DNA from 4 places in the Streptomyces sp. NPDC052910 genome. Region 4 is predicted to be linked to each of the others. Evidence: riboswitches for the same ligand, from Rfam matches in the RefSeq annotation. Region 4 holds a riboswitch; each other region holds the start of a gene.

Region 1 (4,202 bases), on a different contig from region 4:
TATCGGCACGTACGTCCTGTACATTTTTTACAGACGGCTCCGCGACCTGCGAGCCGTCCGCCCCCGCACGCCCCCGCGCGTCCGCCCTTGGAGGCCAGCCGTGATCCCGTACACGTCCCGCCACGTCCTGCCGGAGTTCACCGAACGCACCACCGACGGCCGCCGCACGCTCGACCCCTACTCCAAGCTCCTGTCGGAGCGGATCGTGATGCTGGGGACGGCGGTCGACGACACGGCCGCCACGGATGTGATCGCCCAACTGATGCACCTGGAGTACGCGGCGCCCGACCGGGACGTGTCGCTCTACATCAACTCCCCCGGCGGCTCCTTCGCCGCCCTGTGCGCCGTCCACGACACCATGCGCTATCTCTCCTGCGACATCGAGACCGTCTGCCTGGGCCAGGCGGCCCCGGCCGCCGCCCTCCTGCTCGCCGCCGGCACCCCGGGGAAGCGCGCCGTACTCCCGCACGCCCGGGTGCTTCTCGGGCCGCCGTCCCTGCCGGAGCCGGTCCGCGGCACCCCCTCCGATCTGGCCGTCCACGCCGACGAGCTGCTGCGCCGGCGGGCGGTCCAGGCGGAGCTGCTGGCCCGGTACACCGGCCGGGACACCGAGCGGATCCTGGCCGACACCGACCGGGACACGGTCTTCGACGCCCCGGCCGCGGTGGCCTACGGCCTGGCCGACCGGGTCGTCGGTAACCGTGCCGCCTGGCCCGCCGCGCCGGCCGGGCGGTGAGGGCGCCGTGTCGGACGTGACGGACGGGACGGACGGGACGGACGGGACGCGGGGCATCTGGCCCGACCTCCCTCCGCTGCCCGCCCTGACCCGCGCCGAGGGCGAAGTGGTGGACCGGTACCTCGAGGTACTGGATCTCCTCGGCAGGATCAATCCCGCGCGCGTACAGGGCACGTACGGGGGGCTACGAGCCGCGCAGGCGCTGGTGGTCGCGAGCACGGGACTGCGGGACGCCCTGGCGGTCATGTTCGAACGCGGTGAACGGGAGGTGTACACGGGGACAATGGCACGGGCGTTGCGTGTCCTCGGCGGAGAGCGCCGTGCACGCCGGGTGATGTTGCCGCCGCCATCCGCGAGTTGAGAAGCGGAAACGCTTTTCAACTGGATTCCTCCAGACAGCGGACGGGAGCGTAGACGCGGTGCGGTGATCACTCTCAGCGGCCCGCGCACACCGCGCTCGAGTGATCCGCAACCGGCGCAGGTGGCGGCCTCAGCACGCCTTTCCCATGAGGGTCAAACCGCCCTGCGTCCACCCGAATTGCCCACACGTGACGAGGCTCACATAACCGGGGTTCCGCTCGGAAAGCCGGCCGCGACTGCGCCAAGATCCTCGGGACGACAAGCCCCCGCCACACGGCGGGGCGGTCCCGGCGGACGCCGAACCCTGCCGCCGCCGGGGCGGGTCGACGAGGAGTGCATCGGCAGGGATGGAGGACCCAAGCACGGCGGGGCGGTCTTGGCAAACCGCCCCTTGGGGTGAAGCCGCTCAGGCGGCCGGGCATTCTTCGCCTGCCCGAACCCGACAGGCAATCCTTCACAGGCGGCTGACGAAGGGTATGCGCATGGGCGCGCACAAACGTCCCGCAAGGCTGTCCAAAGCCAAGGCCGCATCGGCCCTGACCCTCGCCGCCGTCGGCGTCACGGTTCTGACGCCGGGCGGCACCTCCAAGGCGGAGGCGGCATCCGTCTCGGTCAGGGCGCTGCAGATCGCCGCATCCAAGCAGGGCTCGCCCTACCAGTGGGGCGCCACGGGCCCGTACCGCTTCGACTGCTCAGGGCTGACGCTCTACTCCTTCAAGCGGGCCGGCAAGCAACTGCCGCGCACCGCGGCGGCCCAGTACAACCGCACCCACCACATCCCCCGCTCCGCGCGCGAACGCGGCGACCTGGTGTTCTTCCACTCCGGGCGGGGCGTCTACCACGTCGGGATATACGCCGGGGGCGACAAGATGTGGCACGCCCCCAAGACCGGTTCCGTCGTCCGCCTCGAGCGGATCTGGACGAACAGCGTCTGGTACGGCCGGGTGACCTGAGCCGGCCGGCCGGGGACCGCGCCCCCGGGCCCGCCCTCAGCGCACCGGCACGCCCCACGGAAGGCGGATCCACACCGTCTTGCCGCCCTCGGCGGTCGGTGTGACGGACACCCTGCCGCCGCGCTCCGCGGCGAGCCAGCGGACGATCACCATCCCCCGCCCGTTGTCCTGCTGGACCGCGGCGGGCAGCCGGCGGGGGTGACGAGGGTGACTGTCGGTGACCCCGATGCGCAACTCCTCGTCGCGTTCGAGCAGCACATCCACGGTGAAGGTGGGGGACTGACCGCGGGTGTGCTGCACGGCGTTGGTGGCCAGTTCGGAGACGATCAGCCGCACCGCCTCGGCGGCCTCCGTGTCCCCGGGCAGCCCCCACTCCCCCAGGACGGACGACACATAGCGGCGGGCCGTGGACACCGACGCCGGGGCGCTCGGCAGAGTGACGGACGCTTCCTGGAGATCTGCCATGTCGCTGTCCCTTTCGACCGGGTTCCACCGGACTCCACCGGGTTCCACCGGGGCGGGCTCCCGGAGCGGTGCGCGAGCACACGCGCCGTACAGCGGCGTACACAGGACCGGTCGGGAGAGGCCCACGGGCGGCTCTTCCCGTCAGGGTGCCACTGATAACGCCCGTGATGGGCGCGATCCACCGAGATGTGCATATATCTGTCGCTCGAAGCGGTGAACTCTGCGACGGCAGACCGTATGTGAGCGGATCGATGCTCTATTGACTCAGGGGTACGCATGCGAAGACGTACGGCATCCCCACCCGGCCCGCGCGGGACTGGTGGGACGTACGACGCACGAGGGGAGGGAGCGCCGTTGCGGTACGGACCGGCGGTGCGCCGCCGCAAGCTCGGTGCCGAACTGCGCCGCCAGCGCGAACTGACCGGGATGACCAGCCGGCAGGCCGCGGACGCGGTCGGCTGGCACCAGTCGAAGGTGAGCCGCATCGAGACCGGCAGCAGCGGGGCCAAACCCGCCGACGTGGCCCGGCTGCTGGACGCCTACCGGGTCTCCGACCCCGAACTCCGGGCCTTGCTGGGGGCGTTGTGCGGAGCGGACTCCACGGGTGCGGAGGACGCCGGCTCCGGCTCGCGGCGCGGCTGGTGGTACGCCTACCGTGATCTGCTGCCCTCCGCGTATCTGGACTTCATCAGCCTGGAATCGGAGGCCTCGCGCTCGCGCACCCTGGAGACCACGGTGGTGCCCGGCCTGCTCCAGACCCCGGAGTACGCCCGGGCGGTGACCCGGGCCGCGCTGGGGGACCCGCCCGAGCGGCAGGTCGACGAGCTGGTCCGGGTGCGCATGGCGCGGCAGTCGGTGCTGCGCGGGTCGCGGCCGCTGGAGTTGTGCGCGATCCTGGACGAGGCGGTGCTGCGGCACGAGGTGGGCGGTCCGGAGGTGATGTCGGGGCAGTTGCGGCACCTGCTGGACACCGGGCGGCTGCCTCATGTCCGGTTGCACGTCCTCCCGTTCGCCCGGGGCAATCACATCGGTATCACCGGGCCTTTCGTTATCTTTTCCTTTCCGCGCATCGCCGATCTGGACGTGGTTGTTCTCGACCACTTGACGAGTAGCCTCTACTTGGAGCGGAAAGAAGACCTCAGGGCGTACGGCGCCGCGTTCACCACGCTCCGGGCGCACGCCCTCGCTCACGAAGAGTCCCTGGATTACATCGCGGAGGTCGCGGGAGAGCGCGGCCGCACGCGGTGATCCGCCCCGAACACGCGAGGACGCGCAAGGAGGCGCCATGTCCGCACCACGGCGGTACGTACCTTCTCGTTCGGTTCCGCGCGCGGCCGAGTGGCGGCGCAGCAGCCACAGCACCGGGATGAACAACTGTGTCGAGGCCGCCGTCCTGGCCACCGGCCGTCTCGCCGTGCGCGACTCCAAGCGGCCGGCGGGTCCCCGCGTGGAGGTGGGGCCCGCGGCCTGGAGACCGTTCGTCGGCCTGCTCCGGGCGGCGGGGGACGGCCCGGGCCACGGGTGCGGCACGCGTTGAGGGCACGAGTCAGCGGCACGAGTCGGCGGCACACTCGACGGCACGAGCCCGGCAGCACGCGTCGACGGCCCGGTCCGGCCCCTCCTCCACCGGCGCCCCGGCTCGACCGGCACCCCGGCTCAGTGGCCGCGGGCCGCCGGCGGCGCGGTCC
Region 2 (4,202 bases), on a different contig from region 4:
GGCTTGACCATCATCCGGTGCTGATCACGGTGGGTTGTGGCCTCTGAGGGCCCTGGCTATCTTCTGCGGTCATATTCAGCAGCCACACGATCGGCAGCCGTCGGCAGCCGGTCGGCAGCTAGATGAGAGGTGATCGCATGCTCTCCGGGAAAGGCCGACATCGCCGTCCCCGTCAACTGCCCGCCGTGGTCGTCGCCGCGGGCGTGACGGGCGCCGGGATCGCCATGCCCCTGCTCGGTGCCACCACGGCCGACGCCGCGGACGCCCCCACCTGGGACCGCGTCGCCCAGTGCGAGAGCGGCGGCCTGTGGAGCGCGGACACGGGCAACGGGTTCTACGGCGGACTGCAGCTCACCCCCGAGATGTGGGAGCAGTACGGCGGAACGGAGTACGCGCCGCGCCCCGACCAGGCCAGCCGCGCCCAGCAGATCGCCGTCGCCCAGCGCATCCTCGACGCCCGCGGCCCGTACGCCTGGCCCGCCTGCGCGGTCAAGTCCGACCTGGCCAAGGACGGCCGGGCGCCCGAGGTGAACCCGGGCATGCCGCACGACGCCGTCGAGGGTTCGTCGCACGCGTCGGGTTCCGGAACGTCCGGACGGTCCGACTCCGGCCGGACGCGGGACACATCGTCCGACAAGGCCGGTGACAGGGCCGACGGGAAGGCCGGTGAGACGTCGACGGGCGCCTCCACCGGGAAGGGCGGCTCCTCCGGCAAGGGCGGTTCCTCAGGAAAGGACGCCGCCTCCGACGCCAACCGGTCGACCGACAAGGCCGACAAGGGCAATACGGGCGAGAAGGCCGGCGAGCACGGCACCGGCACCACCGATGCCTCCGGGAAGCCGGGGCAGCCGGAGAAGCCCTCCGGTGAGGACCGCGACACGTCCACCGGCTCGTCCGCCGGCGGCAAGCACCGCAAGCCGGACGGCGGCGGGGCGGACGGCTCGTCCGACGCGGCGTCCGCCGACTCGGCGACCGACGCGAAGGCCGGCCGCGAGAGCGGTTCCGAGGCCGGCCGGGACTCCGGCCAGGGCGCCGGAACGTCCGTGTCAGGAACGCTCGATGAGCGGGCGGGCTCCGGCGCGGGCAAGCACCGCGCGGAGCCGTCCGGTTCCGGTGGCGAGCGCGCGTCGCGCGGCGCCGAGCGCGGGCGCGCCGACGCGACAGCCGTTCACGACTACACCGTGCGCCCCGGTGACAACCTGTCAGAGATCGCCCAGGAGCACCGGGTCGAGGGCGGCTGGCACCGCGTGTACCAGGACAACAAAAAGGTCGTGGGGGGCGATCCCGACCTGATTCACCCCGGTCAGCAGCTCGAACTGAAGAAGTAGCGGGGGAGTTCGCGTCGAATGTCCGTTCCGGAGGAAAGTGAGACATGGGTCTCGTTGACATCGGCGCGGAGACGGCTCGTCAGAATCCCGAGAAACCATTCCCACCTGCGGAAACGGTGAGTTCCCCGGGGTGGGGGGAGCAGGCGGTGGCTGAAAAGGAGGGTTTGAACCCATAGGCCGTCTGTGCTTAACGTCGTCATCGCTCGCCATCGCGAGCACCACGGTCGTCACGCCGAATCCTGCCGGCGGCCGGGGGAGTCGTCGCGCAAGCGCCGTAGGCAGGAGCGGGGGAACCACGGTAGGTCGCCGGAACGGTTCATCGGTCAACGACCGACGTACCGGTACGGCTTGGGGTGAAGCCTGGTGAGCGCAAGCCACCGGGCCGGGCAACTCACGCCCGAACCCGACAGCTCACCTCGTAGGCGCCGGTGAGGAAACCGAGTCATGTCCAAGGGCAAGCACCGTCGTCCGAACAAGGCCGTCCGCATCGCCACGCTCGCGGGTGTCACCGGCGCCGCAGTCGCCGCCCCGCTGATGATGGCCACGTCCGCCCACGCCGCCTCCGTGGAGACCTGGGACCGTGTGGCCCAGTGCGAGTCCGGCGGCAACTGGTCGATCAACACCGGCAACGGCTACTACGGCGGCCTGCAGTTCTCGCAGTCCTCGTGGGCGGCCATGGGCGGCACCCAGTACGCGCCGCGCGCCGACCTGGCCAGCAAGGGCCAGCAGATCCTGGTCGCCGAGAAGCTGCTCGCCGCCCAGGGCCCCGGAGCCTGGGGCTGCGCCGGTGAGGGCGGCCTGACCCGCGGTGGCGGCTCCCCGCAGGTCGACGGCTCCGGCTCCGGCAAGGTCGTCTCCAAGTCGGCCTCGGGCCAGCGTTCGACCGGCCAGAGCCACGCCGACCGCAGCGAGCGCAAGGCCGCGCCGAAGCACGCCGCCCCGCAGCGGGAGGCCGAGGAGGCCCCGGCCGCCCCGGCCGCCAAGCCGGCCGCGCCGAAGCACGCCGCGCCGAAGACCGTCAAGATCGGTGACGGCGAGTACGAGGTGAAGGAAGGCGACACCCTCGCCAAGATCGCCGAGGCCAAGAAGGTCAAGGGCGGCTGGGAGAAGCTCTACGACCGCAACAAGGACGTCGTGGACAGCGCCGACCTCATCTTCCCCGGCCAGAAGCTGCACCTCAGCTAAGGCCGAGGCGCATTCCGGGGCCGGGAGTCAGGGCCGCGAGCCGTGGCTGTGGCCCGTGCCGCGTCGTCGTACGCGGCCGGGCCTCGCGATCGGGCCTCCCGATCGGGCCTCGCGGCCGGGGTTCTCGCGGCCGCGGGCGGTGCGCACCACCGCCCGTACCGCGGCACCCACCCGTACCCCAGCCTCCGTACCACCGGCCCGGAACGCCGTTCCCGGGCCCAGCGGAACCGCCCCGCTCCGATGCGACCGATCCCCCCCCGGGCCGCATCAGAGCGGGGCTCCGCCGTTTCCGCGCACGGTCGGCAGATGGTCGGCATGCAACCGGCGCGCGGCCGGCGCCACGTCGCGCGGCCGGCATCACGTCTCGAGACCGGCCCGGGTCGCGGACGAACGGCCCCTCGCCCGGCTCCCCGTCCGGCACGTCCGGCTCCCTGTGCGGCGCATCCCGGCCCCCGTACGGCGCGTCCCCGTTTCCCCCGCCGGTTCCCCGTTGAGCGAACACCCCGCCCATTCGTCCCTTGATCTCGGCGTTTGTGCCATTTTTCCGGCGGGGTGGCGCTCCGGGGGCGGGTGGACCCTCCGGCGCCCGTTAGGCTCGTGCTGCAGAACGCTGGAGTACCCAGACACACACGAAGGAGACCCTCGTGCCGTCCATCGACGTCGTCGTAGCTCGCGAGATCCTCGACTCGCGAGGCAACCCCACGGTCGAGGTCGAGGTCGGCCTCGACGACGGCTCCACCGGCCGCGCCGCGGTGCCGTCCGGCGCCTCGACCGGTGCTTTCGAGGCCATCGAGCTCCGTGACGGGGACAAGAACCGCTACCTGGGCAAGGGCGTCGAGAAGGCCGTGCTGGCCGTCATCGAGCAGATCGGCCCGGAGCTCGTCGGCTACGACGCCACCGAGCAGCGCCTGATCGACCAGGCCATGTTCGACCTGGACGCCACCGACAACAAGGGCTCCCTGGGCGCCAACGCCATCCTGGGCGTCTCCCTGGCCGTCGCGCACGCCGCCTCCGAGGCCTCGGACCTCCCCCTCTTCCGCTACCTCGGCGGCCCGAACGCGCACCTGCTGCCCGTTCCGATGATGAACATCCTGAACGGCGGCTCGCACGCCGACTCCAACGTGGACATCCAGGAGTTCATGATCGCGCCGATCGGCGCCGAGTCCTTCTCCGAGGCGCTGCGCTGGGGCACCGAGGTCTACCACACCCTCAAGGCCGTGCTGAAGGCCAAGGGCCTGTCCACCGGCCTGGGCGACGAGGGCGGCTTCGCCCCGAACCTCGGCTCCAACCGCGAGGCCCTCGACCTCATCCTCGAGGCCATCAAGCAGGCCGGTTACACCCCCGGCCAGGACATCGCGCTCGCGCTCGACGTGGCCGCCTCCGAGTTCTACAAGGACGGCGTCTACACCTTCGAGGGCAAGAGCCGCACCGCCGCCGAGATGACCGACTACTACGCCGAGCTCGTCGAGGCGTACCCGCTGGTCTCCATCGAGGACCCGCTGTTCGAGGACGACTGGGACGGCTGGAAGACCATCACCGAGCGCCTCGGCGACGCGGTCCAGCTCGTCGGTGACGACCTGTTCGTCACCAACCCCGAGCGCCTCGCCCGCGGCATCGAGGAGGGCGCCGCCAACGCCCTGCTGGTCAAGGTCAACCAGATCGGTTCGCTGACCGAGACCCTGGACGCCG
Region 3 (4,202 bases), on a different contig from region 4:
GAGCCCTCGCCGCGGGGAGCCTCCCGGTTTCCGGGGAGGCTCCCCGCGGCACGCGAGCGGGGCCGTGGCGGCCGGAGAACCGGCCGCCGCGGCCCCGTCGTGTGTTTCCCCCCGCGCGGGAGAATTCCGGCCGGAAAACGTCAGGTGTTCCACGCCGGGCCATTCCCGTCCGGCCCGGAATGGCGGACGCGCCTCACATTCCGGCGCCCGCCGTGTGCACGGCGCGTTTCCGGACGGCCGCCCGGGGCGCCGGGGCGGCCGGCACGGGACGCCAGAACCGGAATTCGCCGGGCGCCCGCCCGGCCCGCCCGGCGGCGATGTCCCGGGCGCGTTCCGCGTCCCTCCTGACCACCGCGTCGACGAGCGCGGCATGTGTCTCCCAGGTCTCCACGGGCCGGGCGGGCGGCTCGGGCGCGTACACCCAGGCGATCTTGCGTCGCACCTGGGTGAGCAGCGCGGCCAGGCTCGGACTGCCGGAGGCCTGGGCCAGCGTCTCGTCGAACCAGTCGCCCAGCGGGCACAGCTCGCCCGGCTGACCGCCGCGAGCGCGCTCCCGGCCCAGCCGGACCAGTCCGCGCAACACCTTCAGATGCGCCTCGGTGCGCCGCTGCGCGGCCCGGGCGGCCCCCAGCGGCTCCAGCAGGGCCCGCACCTCCAGCAGGTCGGCCGCCTCCTGCTCGGTCGGCTCGGCGACACAGGCGCCCGCGTGCCGGCGCGTGGTCACGAAGCCCTCGGAGGCCAGCGTGCGCAGCGCCTCGCGCACCGGGACGCGGGAGACGCCGTAGCGGCGGGCGAGGAGTTCCTCGATGAGCCGGGTGCCGGGCGGGAAGGCACCGGAGACGATGTCGTCGCGAATGGCCGTGCACACCGCCTGCGCGGAAACGCGGCGGTTGTCGGAAACCGCGCCACTCCCGCCGTTCACAAACGTCCCCGCATTGGACGAACCTCCGGATCGACCCCGATACGACCCCGCGGAAAGCGACGGCCCGCACGCGATGGACGCTTCTTCAGGATCCGCTCGACTCTATGGCAATTCCCCGCGGTTTCCGATGGCCGCCCGGACGCCATGGAAATGATTTGGCCACGCGGTACGGCCGGGTGACTCCCCGGTGACGTACCGGACGGCCGAAAGCCCCGCTCCGGGACGCATGGTCCGGGCGGGGCTCGGCGGAAGGAAGGTGACGGCGGAGGTCAGATGTTGACGCCGTGCGAGCGCAGGTACGCGACCGGGTCGATGTCCGAGCCGTAGGTGGGCGCGGTGCGGGCCTCGAAGTGCAGGTGCGGGCCGGTCACGTTGCCGGTGGAACCGGAGAGGCCGATCTGCTGGCCGGGGGTGACGGTCTGGCCGACGCTGACGGCGATCGACGACAGGTGGCCGTACTGGGTGTAGGTGCCGTCGTTGTGCTTGATGACGATGTTGTTGCCGTACGCGCCGCCGAAGCCGGCCTCGACGACCGTGCCGGCGCCCACGGCCTGCACGCTGGTGCCCTCGTCGGCGTGGAAGTCGACGCCGGTGTGGCTGCCGGAGGACCACAGGCCGCTGGAGGCGTGGTACTGGGTGGAGACGAAGGAGCCGGCGATCGGCATCACGAAGGTGTTAAGGCGCTTGCGCTCCGCCTCGCGGGCCGCCCGCTCCTTCTTGGCGCGCTCGGCCTCGGCCTTGCGCTTGGCCTCGTCGGCGCGCTTCTTGACCAGGGCGGCCTGCTCCTTGGCCGCGGCCTCCGCCTTCTGGGTGGCGGCGTCCTGCTCGGCGACGCCGCGCTGCATCTGCGCCTGCTCGTTGATGTTGTCGGCCACGTGGTCGGAGAGGACGACGGCCTGGGTGAGGCCGGTGTCCTGCGGGCGGGGCGCGTCCTCGGGGGAGGCGGCGAAGGCCGGAGCGGCGACACCGGCGACGACGCCCGCGGCGCTCAGGGTGGCTATGCCGGCGACGTTGGCGCCGACCCGCACGGCACGGCTCGGACGACGGTGCTTCCCGGTGGCACGGGTGAACGCCATGGCTGCGGCTGTTCCTTTCCTTCCCTCTCGCCTACCGGGTTAGCTGACGGGTTCGGAGCAGGAAGGTCTCCTACGGTTCCCTCCGGAGAGGGGCCCGATTCACCCCAGGGAACATGTGGTTCCCCGGCTCCCCTGGCTCGCGCCGTACGGGGACTCGGCGATGGCTGCCCGGGGCCGCGGTTGCGGCTCCGATCCGACGGGCTGCCGCCATGAAGCTAATCGCCGTCAGATTCGAACGGCAAACGGAACCCCGTTTTCGTGACGCACGCCACACAGGAAAGGTGCAACCGCTCCTATAAATCGGGCATAACGGAGGCGCGTGGCTCCCGAAGGACCCACGCGCCTCTCCGCCCCCGCGCGTGCGCCGGGGCGCACGCCGAGGCTTGAGCTTCCGTCAGGCGGAAACGACCGTCACCTCGCCGATGCCCAGCGCCCGGACGGGCTCCGCGATCTCCGCCGCGTCCCCGACCAGCACGGTGACCAGGCGGTCCGCCGGGAAGGCGTTCACGACGGCCGCCGTGGCCTCCACCGTCCCGGTCTCCGCGAGGCGTTCGTACATCCGGGCCTGGAAGTCGTCCGGGAGGTACTGCTCGACCTGGTCGGCCAGCGTGCCCGCGACGGCCGCCGCCGTCTCGTACTTGAGCGGGGCGACACCCACCAGGTTCTGCACGGCGACGTCACGCTCGGCGTCGGTCAGCCCCTCCGCGGCGAGGGTGCGCAGCACCGTCCACAGGTCCGCCAGCGCCGGGCCGGTGTTGGGGGTGTCGACGGAGCCGCTGATGGCGAGCATCGCCGCACCGGAGCCGTCGGGAGCGGACCGCAGCACCTGGCCGAACGAGCGGACGCCGTAGGTGTAGCCCTTCTCCTCGCGCAGCACACGGTCCAGGCGCGAGGTGAGCGTGCCGCCGAGGCAGTACGTGCCGAGCACCTGGGCGGGCCAGACGCGGTCGTGCCGGTCGGCGCCCACGCGGCCGATCAGCAACTGCGTCTGGACGGCGCCGGGGCGGTCCACGATGACGGCACGGCCGGTGTCGTCGGCGGTGACGGGCGGGACGGGCCGCGGCTCGGCCGGGGAGCCCGTCCAGGCGCCCAGGGTGTCGGCCAGGGCCTCGTCCAGGTCGACGCCGGTGAGGTCGCCCACGATCACGGCGGTGGCGGTGGCCGGACGGACGTGCGCCTCGTAGAAGGCCCGCACGGAGGCCGCGTCGATGCGCGCGACCGACTCCTCCGTGCCCTGCCGGGGCCGGGACATCCGCGAGTCGGCCGGGAAGAGCTCGGCGGAGAGCGCCATGGCGGCCCGGCGGGCCGGGTTGGCGAGCTCGTGCGGGATCTCGTCCAGCCGGTTGCGGACCAGGCGCTCGACCTCGTTGTCGGGGAAGGCCGGGGCCCGCAGGGCGTCGGCGAGCAGCCCGAGTGCCTTGGTCAGCCGGGAGGCCGGGACCTCCAGGGAGAGCCGTACGCCGGGGTGGTCGGCGTGGGCGTCCAGGGTGGCACCGCACCGCTCCAGCTCGGCCGTGAAGTCCTCGGCGCTGAGCTTGTCCGTGCCCTCGGAGAAGGCGCGGGCCATGATCGTGGCCACGCCCTCCAGCCCGGCAGGCTCGGCCTCCAGCGGCGCGGCGAGGCTGACCTCGACGGCGACGACCTGCTGGCCGGGACGGTGGCAGCGCAGCACCGTCAGGCCGTTGGGCAGCCGGCCGCGGCCGGGCGCCGGGAACTTCCACGGGGTGGCCGTGCCGGGCCGGGGCCGCGGGTGGAACTGCATGGTGGGTTCGGCGGTGCCGGTGGCGCCCACGACTGCGGCTTCGCTCACTGGGCCGTCTCCTGTTCCTGTGCGTTGGCGTCGGCTTCCTGTGCGATGGCACCGTCGATGACATCGGCCTCGTCGGCGCCCGCGGTCTGGGCCCCGGTCGGCTCGTAGACGAGCACCGCGCGGTTGTCGGGGCGCAGCCGCGCCTGGGCGACGGCCCGCACCTCCTCCGGCGTGACCTCCAGGACCCGCCGGACCGCGGTGAGGGCGAGCTGCGGGTCGCCGAAGAGGACGGCGAAGCGGCACAGTTCGTCGGCCCGGCCGCTGACCGTGGCCAGCCGGTCCAGCCACTCGCGCTCCAGTTGCGCCTGGGCGCGCTCCATCTCCTGGGCGGTGGGGCCCTCCAGGGCGAAGCGGGCCAGCTCCTCGTCGACGGCCGCCTCGATGTCGGCGACCT
Region 4 (4,202 bases):
CGGTTCGCGCGGCGCCGGAGTGCACTGCGCGGTGCCGGGAAGAGGAGAGAACCCATGGCAGACCGCACCACCACCGGACGCCTGAAAGCCGGGCGCCCGAAGGCAGGACGTCCCACGGTCGGACGTGTGAAAGCCGGGCGCTTGAAAGCCGGGCGCCGGGAAGCCGGGAGTGGCCGAACCGGCCGGCCGGAACCGGCCGGCCCCCCGCGCCGGGGTCCTCGCCGGGCCCTCGGCGCCGGGGCGTTGGCGGCCGCCGCCCTGCTCGTCGCCGCCGGCTGCTCGGGCGCGGGGGACGCGGAGGACACGGACCGGGCCGACGGACCGGACCGGAACGGGACTCCGAGCGCCTCGGCGGAGCACCGGCCCGGCCGCGACGCCGGCACCGGCCGAACCGGGGGCCCCGGCGGCCCGGACGGGACGTCGGCCGCGCCCCGGCGCGGCGGGGGCGGCACGCCGTCCGCCGGTGAGCCCTCCGGCGCACCGTCGTCGCCGGAGGCCGCCCCGTCGTCCGGTGCGCACGGCGGCCGGGCGCGCTGGCAACCGCGCCCCGGCACCCGCTGGCAGTGGCAGCTCGACGGGAAGGTCGACACCTCGGTGGACGTCCCCGTCTACGACATCGACGGCTTCGAGAACGACGCGGCGACCGTGGAACGGCTGCACGCCGACGGCCGCAAGGTCGTCTGCTACGTCAACGTGGGCGCGTACGAGGACTGGCGGCCCGACGCGAAGAAGTTCCCGGAGGCGGTGCTGGGCGAGGACAACGACGGCTGGAAGGGCGAGAAGTGGCTCGACATCCGGCGGCTCGACGTCCTTGAGCCGATCATGGCGGAACGTTTCGACATGTGCCGCGAGAAGGGCTTCGACGCCGTCGAACCGGACCTTACCGAGGGGTTCAGGAACAAGACCGGCTTCCCCCTCACCGCCGCCCACCAACTCGCGTTCAACCGCCTGGTCGCCCGGCTCGCCCATGAGCGCGGCATGTCCGTCGGGCTGAAGAACGACCTCGACCAGATCCCGGAGCTCGTCGGCGACTTCGACTTCGCCGTGAACGAACAGTGCGCCGAGTTCGGCGAATGCGACAAGCTGTCGCCGTTCGTGAAGCGCGGCAAGGCGGTGTTCCACGTCGAATACAAGCTGGAACCCGGGGAGTTCTGCGGTCGGGCCAAGGATCTGGGGCTCAGTTCGATGCAGAAGAAACTCGGTCTCAGTTCCTGGCGTCGTCCCTGCTGAGAGCGGGTGACACCGCCGGAATCAAACCTTCCGGCGAGCGTGAAGAACCTCACAGAACGCCGTTTCGACACCGGATTTCGCCGGTGGATGGTGCAGGATCATGCACCGAACAACCAAGAACCCGTCACAGAGGCGGGCGACCCGGGCGGACGCCGAGTCCTGCCGCCGCTCCGGGTGCGGACCGGATACACGCGGATCGGCAGGAGCGGGAGACCCAGGCAAGACGGACCACGATGGCGGTGGTTCTAGGGGTGAAGCCACATGGTGGCCGGGCAACTTTGTCAGCCCGAACCCGACAGGTCATCTTTCGCAGGCGGATGACGAAGGGCTTACTCGGCATGTCTGCGCTGCCTCGAATACCCGCGCTCATCTCCCGGGCCGGAACCGCATCGGCCCTCACCGCCGCCACCGTCGCGGCGTCCGTCCTGCTCCCCGGCATGGCCGGTGACGCCCAGGCGGCCACCCCCGGCTCCAAGGCCGTCAAGGTCGCGGCGTCCAAGAGCGGCTCCCCGTACCAGTGGGGCGCCACGGGCCCCAACCGCTTCGACTGCTCGGGCCTGACGCTCTACTCGTTCAAGAAGGCCGGCAAGAAGCTGCCCCGCGTGGCCGCCGACCAGTACAACGCCACGCGGCACATCTCGCGCGGCTCCCGCTCCGTCGGCGACCTCGTGTTCTTCCACTCCGGCAGCAACGTCTACCACGTGGGCATCTACGCGGGTGGCGGCAAGATCTGGCACGCTCCCGGCACCGGCAAGAAGGTCCGCCTGGAGAAGATCTGGGCCAACAGCGTCTGGTACGGCCGCGTCCGCTGACGCCCCCTCGCACCACCCGTCGCACCACCGGGCCGGCGCTCGATCGGCGGCGCCGGCCCGTCCCCTCGGCAGCCCCCGGTCCCCCCGGTCGCTCAGCCGCCCATGGCCGCCCGGATCGCGTCCGCCTTCTCCGACGGGTGATACCCGGAACGCACGCCCGCGGCGAGGAGGACGTCCCCCAGGACATGCGGCGTCCGCAGCGGGATCAGCTCCTGGTACGCGGGCGAGTCGTACCACGCCCGGGCCCGCTCCAGGTCCGGGAACTCGATGAGCACCAGATCCCCCTCCCACGACCCCTCACGGACGTCCGGCTCCCCACCGTGCACCACGAACCGGCCCCCGAAGGGGTCGAGAGTGTCCTGGATCCGCTCGACGTACGTGACGACGTCCCGGTGCGGGACGCTGCTGTGGAAATGACCGAGGGCGTAGGCGGGCATCGTCGGCTCCTGACCGGGTGACTCGGCGGCATGTCGTGACCCCCACCCTGCCGCGCGGCGCGCGGCCGGGCGATTACCCGGCAGGTCATGCCCGGCGTGACTCCGGCGGCTTTCCGTCGCACCGCCCCGAACGGTGCCAGGCGGTGCCGAAGCCGAAACCCGGCCGGCGGATCCGTGGGCGGGCGGTGGGATTGGCGTGGGGATATACGATCCCACCCGCGTGACGGGTCGTCCCGTGTTCCGAGCGATGGGGCCGGCGTGTTACTCCCCTGTCGCCCCGTCGATGAGCTCTCTTGCCACATCAAGCTGACCCACGTGGCGGGCGTACTCCTGGAGTAGGTGGAAGAGGATCCGCCCGAGGGAGGGAGCCTGGTCGGGTGTCCGGAAGCGACCGCCGAGTCCGGCCTTGTCGGCCAGGTCCGCAACCGCGACCAGCGAGGTCGTCGCGGCCACTTCGCCTCGGTAGGTGTCCATGACCTCCGTGGTGGGCGTGCCGGCATGGATCGTCCATTCTTCCTCGTCGCCGCCGGGCGGGTACGCGAGGACGTTTTCGGCGGCGAATCCCCAGCGCATCCAACGGCGTTCCACCCAGCCGAGGTGCTGGACCAGGGCGAGAGGTGACCAGCCCAGCGGCTGCACCGGCGTGCGGAGGTGGGAGTCGGACAACCCGGCGAGCTTCCGCATCAACGCTTCGCGATACCACTCCAGGTACCCGAGGAGGAGTTCACGGGCATCGGAGACTTCGACGCCGGGCCCGTCGAGGAGGGCCGGGACCTGTGGCGCAGGCTGCTGCATCCCTCGAACGTAACGTGACATCCGGTCGACATGCTGCGTTGCCCGCAGGGGGTCCATGACGACCTCGGCGACTGCGGGCAGGTGTTCCCCGTGGATCCGGGCGCTGCGAAGGGGATCCGTCGGCCGCTGCGTGCCGCCCTGCGGCGTCCCGGGGAGTGAAAACCGGATGCCCGTCCGCCCCGGTGGGTGATACGCATCCGGTCATGGACGATCTCGTGACAGCCCGCCTCATCCTTCACCCTCTCACCGTCGCCGAGGCGGAGAACATCGCCGCCGAGCGCCCGGAGCGGCTCCCGCACTGGGTGCCCGGTTATCCGGAGGGGGACGACGTCAAGGCCGCGCTCCGGTTTCTGACGGCGGAGCGGGAGGGGGCCGGGCGGCATCCTGGAGCTTATGAGATACGGCGGCGGGAGGACGGGCGGGTGGTCGGCGGGCTGGACTTCCATGGGCCGGCCGACGAGGAGGGGGCTGTGACCGTCGGGTACGGGCTGCTGCCCGCCGAGCGCGGCAAGGGGTACGCCTCCGAGGCGCTGCGCGCCGCGCTGGCGTCGGCGCGGGCGCGAGGGATCCGCCGGGTGAAGGGGGACGCCGACCACGACAACGTCCCCTCCCACCACGTCATGAAGGCGGCCGGGATGCGGCTGGTGGGGGAGGACGAGCGGGTGAAGTTCTACGAGACCGACTGGGAGCCGGACCGCCTTCAGGCGGCGTCCACGTAGACCCAGGCGCCGTTCTCCCGCACGAAGCGGCCCAGTTCGTGCTGCGTGTCCTCGTGGCCCCGCAGGACGTAGTGGGCGCGGAACTCGACCGTCCCCTCCTGGTGGAAGGCGGTGCCCGCTTCGGTGGCGAGGATCTCCAGGGCCGTCCAGTGGATCTTCCGGTCCAGGTCGAGGGACGGCGGGCGGGTGGTGGAGTGCCACGTGCGGAG

Evidence for each region. A riboswitch is a leader RNA that binds a small molecule or an ion and turns the genes downstream of it on or off. The one in region 4 is predicted to bind cyclic di-AMP.
Region 1: it holds a riboswitch for cyclic di-AMP, as region 4 does, so the genes downstream of both, ACZ6X9_RS06790 (C40 family peptidase) here and ACZ6X9_RS23140 (C40 family peptidase) in region 4, are expected to answer to the same signal.
Region 2: it holds a riboswitch for cyclic di-AMP, as region 4 does, so the genes downstream of both, ACZ6X9_RS19660 (transglycosylase family protein) here and ACZ6X9_RS23140 (C40 family peptidase) in region 4, are expected to answer to the same signal.
Region 3: it holds a riboswitch for cyclic di-AMP, as region 4 does, so the genes downstream of both, ACZ6X9_RS30480 (M23 family metallopeptidase) here and ACZ6X9_RS23140 (C40 family peptidase) in region 4, are expected to answer to the same signal.

The regions. Positions count from the first base shown of each region.
Region 1 is NZ_JBVJJR010000002.1:220,392-224,593, forward strand. It holds gene ACZ6X9_RS06780 (ATP-dependent Clp protease proteolytic subunit) at 101-736, shown strand; gene ACZ6X9_RS06785 (hypothetical protein) at 753-1,097, shown strand; cyclic di-AMP (ydaO/yuaA leader) riboswitch at 1,382-1,574, shown strand; gene ACZ6X9_RS06790 (C40 family peptidase) at 1,579-2,049, shown strand; gene ACZ6X9_RS06795 (ATP-binding protein) at 2,086-2,514, opposite strand; gene ACZ6X9_RS06800 (helix-turn-helix domain-containing protein) at 2,869-3,762, shown strand; gene ACZ6X9_RS06805 (DUF397 domain-containing protein) at 3,800-4,051, shown strand; gene ACZ6X9_RS06810 (8-amino-7-oxononanoate synthase) at 4,171-4,202, opposite strand, start outside.
Region 2 is NZ_JBVJJR010000005.1:104,460-108,661, reverse strand. It holds gene ACZ6X9_RS19665 (transglycosylase family protein) at 138-1,328, shown strand; cyclic di-AMP (ydaO/yuaA leader) riboswitch at 1,589-1,768, shown strand; gene ACZ6X9_RS19660 (transglycosylase family protein) at 1,773-2,513, shown strand; gene eno (phosphopyruvate hydratase) at 3,158-4,202, shown strand, end outside.
Region 3 is NZ_JBVJJR010000012.1:52,537-56,738, forward strand. It holds gene ACZ6X9_RS30470 (HPr family phosphocarrier protein) at 1-2, shown strand, start outside; gene ACZ6X9_RS30475 (GntR family transcriptional regulator) at 194-922, opposite strand; gene ACZ6X9_RS30480 (M23 family metallopeptidase) at 1,192-1,998, opposite strand; cyclic di-AMP (ydaO/yuaA leader) riboswitch at 2,012-2,168, opposite strand; gene ACZ6X9_RS30485 (M16 family metallopeptidase) at 2,393-3,760, opposite strand; gene ACZ6X9_RS30490 (M16 family metallopeptidase) at 3,805-4,202, opposite strand, start outside.
Region 4 is NZ_JBVJJR010000006.1:296,969-301,170, reverse strand. It holds gene ACZ6X9_RS23150 (spherulation-specific family 4 protein) at 1-85, shown strand, start outside; gene ACZ6X9_RS23145 (endo alpha-1,4 polygalactosaminidase) at 244-1,230, shown strand; cyclic di-AMP (ydaO/yuaA leader) riboswitch at 1,411-1,561, shown strand; gene ACZ6X9_RS23140 (C40 family peptidase) at 1,569-2,042, shown strand; gene ACZ6X9_RS23135 (DUF1330 domain-containing protein) at 2,135-2,479, opposite strand; gene ACZ6X9_RS23130 (DinB family protein) at 2,741-3,274, opposite strand; gene ACZ6X9_RS23125 (GNAT family N-acetyltransferase) at 3,478-3,993, shown strand; gene ACZ6X9_RS23120 (YchJ family protein) at 3,975-4,202, opposite strand, start outside.